2 regions of the Bacillus sp. FDAARGOS_235 genome follow, and region 1 is predicted to be linked to the other one. Evidence: predicted binding sites of a transcription regulator. Region 1 holds the regulator's gene; the other holds the start of a gene.
The links. The regulator LexA, encoded in region 1, represses DNA repair genes until DNA is damaged. The targets are predictions, from matches to a motif close to CGAACATATGTTCG.
Positions count from the first base shown of each region.

Region 2: A6J74_RS05435 (YolD-like family protein) is a predicted target of LexA. The motif match lies at 1,988-2,001, and genes of this name have one in related genera.

Region 1 covers NZ_CP020437.2:4,698,645-4,702,866, forward strand. Annotated here, with positions in the region: gene A6J74_RS26610 (DUF1700 domain-containing protein) at 1-247, shown strand, start outside; gene A6J74_RS26615 (DUF4097 family beta strand repeat-containing protein) at 248-1,051, shown strand; gene lexA (transcriptional repressor LexA) at 1,166-1,786, opposite strand; gene A6J74_RS26625 (YneB family resolvase-like protein) at 1,928-2,584, shown strand; gene A6J74_RS26630 (DUF896 domain-containing protein) at 2,630-2,869, shown strand; gene A6J74_RS26635 (bifunctional metallophosphatase/5'-nucleotidase) at 2,900-4,222, opposite strand, start outside.
Region 2 covers NZ_CP020437.2:749,409-753,630, reverse strand. Annotated here, with positions in the region: gene A6J74_RS05445 (peptidylprolyl isomerase PrsA) at 1-731, shown strand, start outside; gene A6J74_RS05440 (hypothetical protein) at 1,302-1,520, shown strand; gene A6J74_RS05435 (YolD-like family protein) at 2,141-2,476, shown strand; gene gerPF (spore germination protein GerPF) at 2,684-2,899, opposite strand; gene A6J74_RS05425 (hypothetical protein) at 3,104-3,439, shown strand; gene A6J74_RS05420 (SDR family oxidoreductase) at 3,801-4,222, shown strand, end outside.

The sequences.
Region 1 (4,222 bases):
TTTAGTTGCAATTATCGGTTTTATATTTTCTTTTTGGGTCGGTGGGATTGCTAGTGTAGTGACACCATTTTTCGTTATCGTAAAAGTATTTATGGGCACTTTTATATGGTTGGATCTTTTCGTTAGTATAACATTTGTTGGAGTAGGTTTGTTGTTATGTATGATAGCGTATTATAGTACGAAGTGGTTTAAAAGATTGTGCGTACGTTATGTGATATGGAACTTCAAAATGATAAAAGGGGAGTAGATGATGAAAAAAATATTGTTAGTAGCTATCGCTTGTATCATTATTGGAGTAATAGGGATTTCACAAACATATGAAAAAGCAGTACAAACTGCAGAAAAAGGCGATAAAGAAGACGTAATTAAAAACGAAACGTTAAAAAATATAGAAGTTAAGTTAGGGGCTGGGGATATTGTCGTCCAAAAATCTCCGGATGCCTCTTTTTATGTAAAGCAAACAGGAGATGTAAGTAAACAAGAAATTCGTATTACTGAAGATGGTGACACATTAAAAGTTATTGGGGAAAGAAAAAAAGATGTTTCGTTTGATTTTTCCTTTTACAATTTCGGATTTCAAACGTCTACATTGACTATATTTGTACCAGAACGTTCTTACCAAGAGATCAAAGTAAATTCAGCAGCTGGACAAATAGAAATAAGTGATGTGAAAAGTGACCGCGTAAATGTTGGAACGCTGGCAGGAGAAGTGGATTTGAAGTATGTAACAGCTAAGAACGTAGAGGGATCTACAAAAGCTGGTGAGGTGAACTTTAAAAAGGTTATGGGGAAAGTAACAGCAAAAACGACTAGTGGGGATGTATATATTATGGATCATGATCCTAAGTATGATGTAGAGGCAAGCTCAACTGCTGGAGATGTAACTATTACTTTATCGGAAAAACCAAAAGATGCAGTAATAACTGGGCAAACTCCTGGTGGAGATGTGACAATTTTTAATGAGGAAAATAAAAACGTAACAATTGGTAATGGGAGTAAAAAGATTAGCGGCAAAACGGCTGCTGGAGATGTTACTATAGAAACACGTTAATAATAGATGAGAAGATAGATTCATTCGAGTTTTTTGGAATGAATTAAAATCTACCAATATATAAAAGAAGATAATTCCCTATATAAATAAGGGAATTATCTTCTTTTATTATTTTTAATGTAAATCACGATATACGCCAATTACTTTTCCAATAACTGACACTTGTTTTAAAATGATAGGTTCTAATGAAGAGTTTTCCGGCTGTAGACGGAAGTGGTCTTTTTCTTTATAGAAACGTTTAACAGTTGCTTCGTTATCCTCTGTTAAGGCAACGACAATTTCACCGTTGTATGCAGATTGTTGTTGGCGGACAACAACTAAATCTCCATCAAAGATACCAGCTTCAATCATGCTATCTCCAGAAATACGTAACATAAATACTTGATCTGATCCAGAAACGATACTAGCTGGAAGTGGGAAGTGCTCTTCTACACTTTCGACTGCTGTAATCGGTAAACCGGCAGTAACTTTTCCGACGATTGGAACTTGAATAACAGATTGTGTTTCTGTATCCATTCGGTCATCGCCTAAAATTTCGATTGCTCGTGGTTTTGTTGGATCGCGTCGGATATAGCCCTTTTCTTCTAGTCGTGATAAATGTCCGTGCACTGTAGAACTAGAAGCGAGACCGACTGCTTGACCGATTTCACGTACGGAAGGTGGATATCCTTTTTCTTGTACTTTTAGCTTAATAAAGTCGAGAATGTCTTGCTGGCGTTTCGTTAACTTTTCCATGTTTTCTAACACCTCGTTTTCTTTCGTTTTTCTTATTAATAAGTATAACATGCGAAAAAACATTCTACAAACATAAGTTCGAACAAAAGGGAGATTTATGATACACTAGAGAGAAAATATAGCGAGAAAGAAGGGTTCAAAATGAATGCAATTGTTTATGCACGTGTGAGTACAACAAAAGAAGCACAAGAAACATCGTTATTGCGTCAAAAGGATGAATTATTGCATTTAGCTGAGCGCTATGAAATGAATGTGACAAAAGTGATTGAGGAACAGGCTAGTGGCTATACAATTGAACGTGATGGCATATTAGAAGTATTAGATACAATTCGAGATGAACAAGTTGATGCACTTCTAATACAAGATGAAACACGTCTTGGTAGAGGGAATGCGAAGATTGCGTTAATGCATTGTTTACATAAAGAGGGAATAAAAGTATATACACATACGCATAATGGTGAATTACAATTGTCGGATTCTGATTCGATGGTATTAGATATAATTAGTATTGTTGAAGAATATCAAAGAAAGATTCATAACTTGAAAATTAAACGTGGTATGCAACGCGCGGTAGAAAAAGGCTATCGGCCAGAAAATAATTTGAAAAATCGTCATTTAAGCGTAGGGCGAGAGAAAAAAGAAGTGCCAATTGAGGAAATTGTACGTTTGCGCAAGAGTGAACTCACTTTCGAAGAAATTGCGGCAACGCTTCGTGGATTTGGTCATAATGTTTCAAAAGCGACTGTACATCGTAGATACGTAGAGTATACAAAGCAATTGCTTGATAAAGAAGAGTAACTATTGTATGATAATAATCAGTTTTGATTAGAAGGGGGATTCGAGATGCTTAATCACGAACTCGTTGAACGCATTAACTTCTTAGCGAAAAAAGCAAAAGCTGAAGGTTTAACTGAAGAAGAACAACGTGAGCGTCAATCGCTACGAGAACAATATTTAAAAGGATTTCGTCAAAATATGTTAAACGAACTTAAAGGAATTAAAGTCGTTAACGAAGAAGGTACAGATGTTACACCAGCGAAATTAAAAGCTTTAAAAAAGCAAGATAATGCAAAATTAAATTAAAAGATGGGCGAAGCCCATCTTTTTTATTTGTTATTTAATAACTTTCCAGTTGTTATTTCTCGTTGCTTCTATTCTTTTATGCTTCAATATATAGTTAGCAATAAGTTCAGACATATCTGTTGGAATATCTTTTATTACTGGTTTATTTTGAAACATGAAGAAGTTCCCTCCGCCGTTTGCTCGATAATTATTCATAACAACGTCATATTCTTCATTTATATCGAGTGTAGCGCCTTTATACTGTAAAGACTCTACTCTTTCACCAATTGGTTTTGAAATGTTTAATACATACGAAATCCCTTCCCACATATCGTAATTATAATGCGCAGGTTTTGGTTCTATGAATGCAGGATTAACAATTATATCTCCAACTTTATTTAATGTGAAATAAGAAGCAGAAAGTTCGAGAGCATCTTTTATATCGGCTCCAGTCACTCGAATAACTTTTAATGTGTTTGGGTAAATATAATTGGAAACGATATCCCGCATTGTGACATGTTTCGGGAATCCTGGAGATGTATTATGAAACAAACTTGTACAAGAAATAGAAACGTTAGCTATATCCATCTGGATTTTATTTATGAATTCAATAAAAGGATGGTCTTGCAAACGAGTTTGCATAGCATCTGAAATTCGCATGTCTCCATGAATGATGCCAATAGGCTGATCAAGCCATTTTTGTGTTTTCTCTTCATAATCGGCGACCAAGGAAAGAACATCTTTGTCGGCCTCGATTCCTTGCACAGGCAATAATTGTGCGTAACTATTTTTCTTTACCCATTTTTGTTCTGTTTTTTCGAATATTACTTTTACCTTTCCAACGGAGTGTCCATTGCATCCGGTCTGTAAAATTGTTACACCATTATCTAAAGTTTGAGCAATTTCTCGGTGTTGGTGGCCTGTTAGTAAAATATCTATACCATCAATTTCATCATACATTGCGTATCCTTGGTTTTCACCTGTTAAAACTTCAGTCGGTACTCCTGTTTGAAAATCGCGTTCAAATCCCCCGTGATAGGCTACGACTAGTAAATCGGGCTGCTCATGTTTACGGATGTAAGGAACCCACTTTTTTATTGTTTCTAATGCATCTTCAAATAGTAAATCTTTAATATGATGGGCCTGTTCCCAATTCGGGATGTAATGTGTTGTTGCCCCTAAAATAGCAATTTTTATATTTGATTCAATATGTTTTATTATATAGGGTTTCCCGAAATAAGGTTCTTTTATGTTTTTATCTAAAATGTTTGCTGATAAGTACGGGAAGTTTGCAGTTTCTACAGCATGATTTAATATATCCATTCCATAATTAAATTCATGATTGCCGATAATTGCAGCATCATAATTTAAATA
Region 2 (4,222 bases), 1.3 Mb from region 1:
TAAGTAAAGAATTAAAACAAAAATATGGAGAAAGTACATTATATCAAATGGTATTAAGTAAGGCGCTGCTAGATAAATATAAAGTTTCAGATGAGGAAGCAACAAAACAAGTAAAAGAAGCAAAAGATAAAATGGGCGACAATTTTAAAGAGACTTTAGAAAAACTTGGGTTAAAAAACGAAGATGAATTAAAAGAAAAAATGAAACCAGAAATTGCATTTGAAAAAGCGATTAAAGCGACTGTCACAGAAAAAGATGTAAAAGATAACTATAAACCAGAAATGAAGGTAAGTCATATTTTAGTAAAAGATGAAAAAACCGCTAAAGAAGTAAAAGAGAAAGTGAATAATGGTGAAGATTTTGCCGCTTTAGCGAAGCAGTACTCAGAAGATACTGGTTCAAAGGAACAGGGCGGGGAAATAGCTGGTTTTGGCCCTGGGCAAACTGTTAAAGAATTTGAGGAAGCTGCGTATAAATTAAATGCAGGACAAGTAAGTGAACCAGTTAAAACATCTTACGGTTACCATATTATTAAAGTGACCGATAAAAAAGAGTTGAAACCATTTGAAGAAGTGAAGGATAAGATCCGTAAAGATTTAGAACAACAAAGATTACAAGATACGACAGGTAAATGGAAACAGCAAGTAGTCAATGATTTATTAAAAGATGCTGATATTAAGGTGAATGATAAAGAATATAAAGAGACATTTAAATTTCTAGAAAAGAAATAATACGGATAAAAAAACAGAAATGTAGCATTTTGCTAGACTTCTGTTTTTTGTTTTTTTGAAAAAAGAATGCAGACTTCTTCGGTAAACACAATCATACTAGAATGATTCGGATAAGTAAAAAACAAAAAACTAAATAAAATAAAATTTTTAAAGGTAAAACTCTAGAAGTATTATGTAACTTGAATTAGAAAAGGGAACTCATATTGAGTTCCCTTTTCTAATTAGTGTGTGTGTTATAAAAAAGATAGTAAGACAATATAATATTACATTTAAATATTAAGAATTACAATGGAAAATTGTAGGAAAATGAAATTGGAAATAATAATCGTTTTAAAAAATGTTGATATAGTAATGTTTTGATTATTTTATTACATATAAATTAAGTATATAAATTTTTATAGTGGATCAACATAATTTGAAGAATAGTACATATAATATTTTTGAATAAACATTTGCAATATTATAGGAAGTGAAAAGTTGAGCATTCTATTAAAAAGGATGTTCTTTTTGTTATGAATATTTCTAAATGTATTATTTACTAGATGAATAAATGAAAGTGGGGGAGAATATATGAAAGTGATTTTTCAAAGAGAAGACGGAGGGAAAGTTTTTGAATCGAATGATGAAAATATAAGTGATTTATTAGCTATATTAAAAGAAACGAAAGGGATTAAAATTGGGATGGTTGAGTATGAAGTGTTAAAATATGAAATAGAGTATTTTCGTCATCCGAAAAGAGGAGAAACGGAGAGAGAGTTACATATAACCATACATCCTAAATATATGTAATGAATGGTAGCGATATCAAACTATTATGAAAGCAAAGGAGTATTTGATATTGTAATATGATATGTACGAAAAGAGAGTGTGGAAATCGCCCTCTTTTCACAGAAAACCTATAAGGAATAAATTGAATTACATTATAAATTTCTTAAATTTTGTGAGTTCGTTCATTATAATGTATGTTTGCGTTTAAGAATGGTTCATGCAAAAAAATAAAGGTTTGTAGTGTAGGCAGGGATTTTATATTCAATTAAACGAATATAATGTTGTAGTTTGTTGACGAATAATAAATGAAACTTTCATTCAGAAAGAAAGCTAGTCAAGATAAAAAAATAAAGTTGAAAATATAACGTATTAGAAAAAACGATTTCACTTTATGTGAAATCGTTTTTTATTCGCTAAATGTGTTTCAATGTGTAGAGAGTGAAAAGTTTGTTTTAAGGGAAAAAAATATAAATATGCTCCTTCTCAAAAGAACGTAGGTTCGTGTATAATTAGAACGAATGTTCTTTTTTGGTGCAGACCTTATACAATTTAGAAATAAATACGAACTTAGTAATTACTAAAAATGATGGAGTAACAGTATGTGTGAAATAGAGTGGATAAATGATCAAGGAGATAAAGAAATGAATCATGTAAAGAGGCAGAAAGAAGAAAGAGAGTGGGTTCCATTTACAGTAATGTCGGAACAATTGTTAAGTATGAGAAAGGTTATTGGTGAGAAATTAAAAGTGCAAAGGCCGATAGTAACAAATGAAGAAAAAGAAAGAATTTCTGATAAATTGCTAACGGCATTATTGTCTGAGCAAGAAATATTGGTGACATATTTTGAAGATGGCTACATACTTACAAGTTATATGACAGTCGTTCATATAGACCCGGTAAGGCAGATTATAATGTGCACAGACGCATTTTATAAAACTCACGTAATGAGTTTTACAGATGTAATTGAAATAATGTAATAGAAGCTGAACTTTAATATCCAGCTTCTATTATTTCTGATAGATGGAAGAAATAATGCGAAATAGCAGCTAGCTTCATGCTAACTGCTAAGCCCCAGGGAAAGGGAGAAAAAGATAGGTACTCCAACATTCAATAATAGCTGTGAAACAGCCTGATTATAGTATAGACAAATTTAAAATTCCTATACAGAAAGATGAAAAATAGGGTTAGGCTGTACCCACTTGATTTTGATCTGCAAGGTCCGAATCAAACGTATTAGTCGCACTAACACCGTTAAAAGTATTAACAACAAAACCAACGTTTGATGCGCCAGATCCATTGTAAGCTTTCGTATTTTCTTTCGGAGAAACGTTGTAGAAATCACCTAAGTTAAATGATCCGTTACTATTTTGTACAACTAAATTCCCTACAACTGAGGGCATAATTTTCACCTGCTTTATAATGAATTGTTAACATTACTATATGGGAGTAAAGTCCAAATGGTTCATGTAACAAAAATTGTGGAATAGTAAAACGTTTCAAGCGTGGCTTTCAATAAAAGTGTGTTAAACTTAATATGAGTTGGATAATAAAAAAGAAATAATTTGTATAATTAATATATACGAAAACAAAGGAGGCAAAATGTTATGAATAACGTTATAAAAAAAGTAGATTTATCAGATGCAAAATCAAGTAATCTTGTTGCGCTTATTTATAGCAATGAAGTTATATTGATTGAAAACGCATTTTGTCCAAATGAAATAAAATTAAAGTTTAATGAGATTGCAATTTTATCTGCAATTAAAACAGCTCATATTGCAAAAGTGTCCATCAGAAAAGAACTTGAAGCGCTTTTTCATGATACAGGAGTATTACTGGTGAAACAAAGTGCTGAAGTTGGTAGCAGTCAATCTATAACAATGCATTTTGAGCAGTTCAAAAAATTACAATATGAAATTGAGCTTTTAAATAAAAGTATGTAATCAGGCTAGTTGAAGATTTTTTCACAAAAGTGGACTGTGTTATGTTGAAAAGTGGATTGGAAATTATTTAGATGAATCGCACTATAAACATAAATATAGTTTTATGAAAATGCAGGGTAATGAGGATTTTCAAGCTGGTAAATTAGGTACAGTTTATATGTATCAATGTAAAAATGCGGGAAAGAAAAGTTGCAATTTAAAAATTAATAATGAAATAAACAACGAATTTTTAAATATGTAAACGGGAGTAACCATTATGGTTACTCTTTTGTTTATGTGTGCAATATTAAAAATACTTCTAAAGTATGAAGTGTTTTTAATACTTTAGTAAATAGATAAATGAAGGTTAAAGGAGTAAAATATGGTAAAGGGAGGCGAGGGATTGAAGCGAAATGACATTAGGAAACTCGTAATTATTACAGGAGTGACGCAAGGATTAGGACGCGCGATGGTTGATCGATTTCATGAATTGGGATGGAACATATGTGGATGTGGACGTTCAAAAGATAAAATTGAAGAACTAAAAAAACAATACGGTAATACACATGATTTTCAAATAATTGATGTTTCAGATTCGCAGCAAGTTAGTAGTTGGGCAAATGATATCCTTACTAAATATCGGGCTCCCGACTTGTTAATAAATAATGCATCAATTGTGAATCAAAATGCACCAATTTGGAAAGTTACCGCTGGGGAATTTGAAAATGTAATGAATGTAAACGTGAATGGTGTAGTAAATGTAATAAGAGCATTTGTCCCAGCAATGGTAGATAGAAAAGAAGG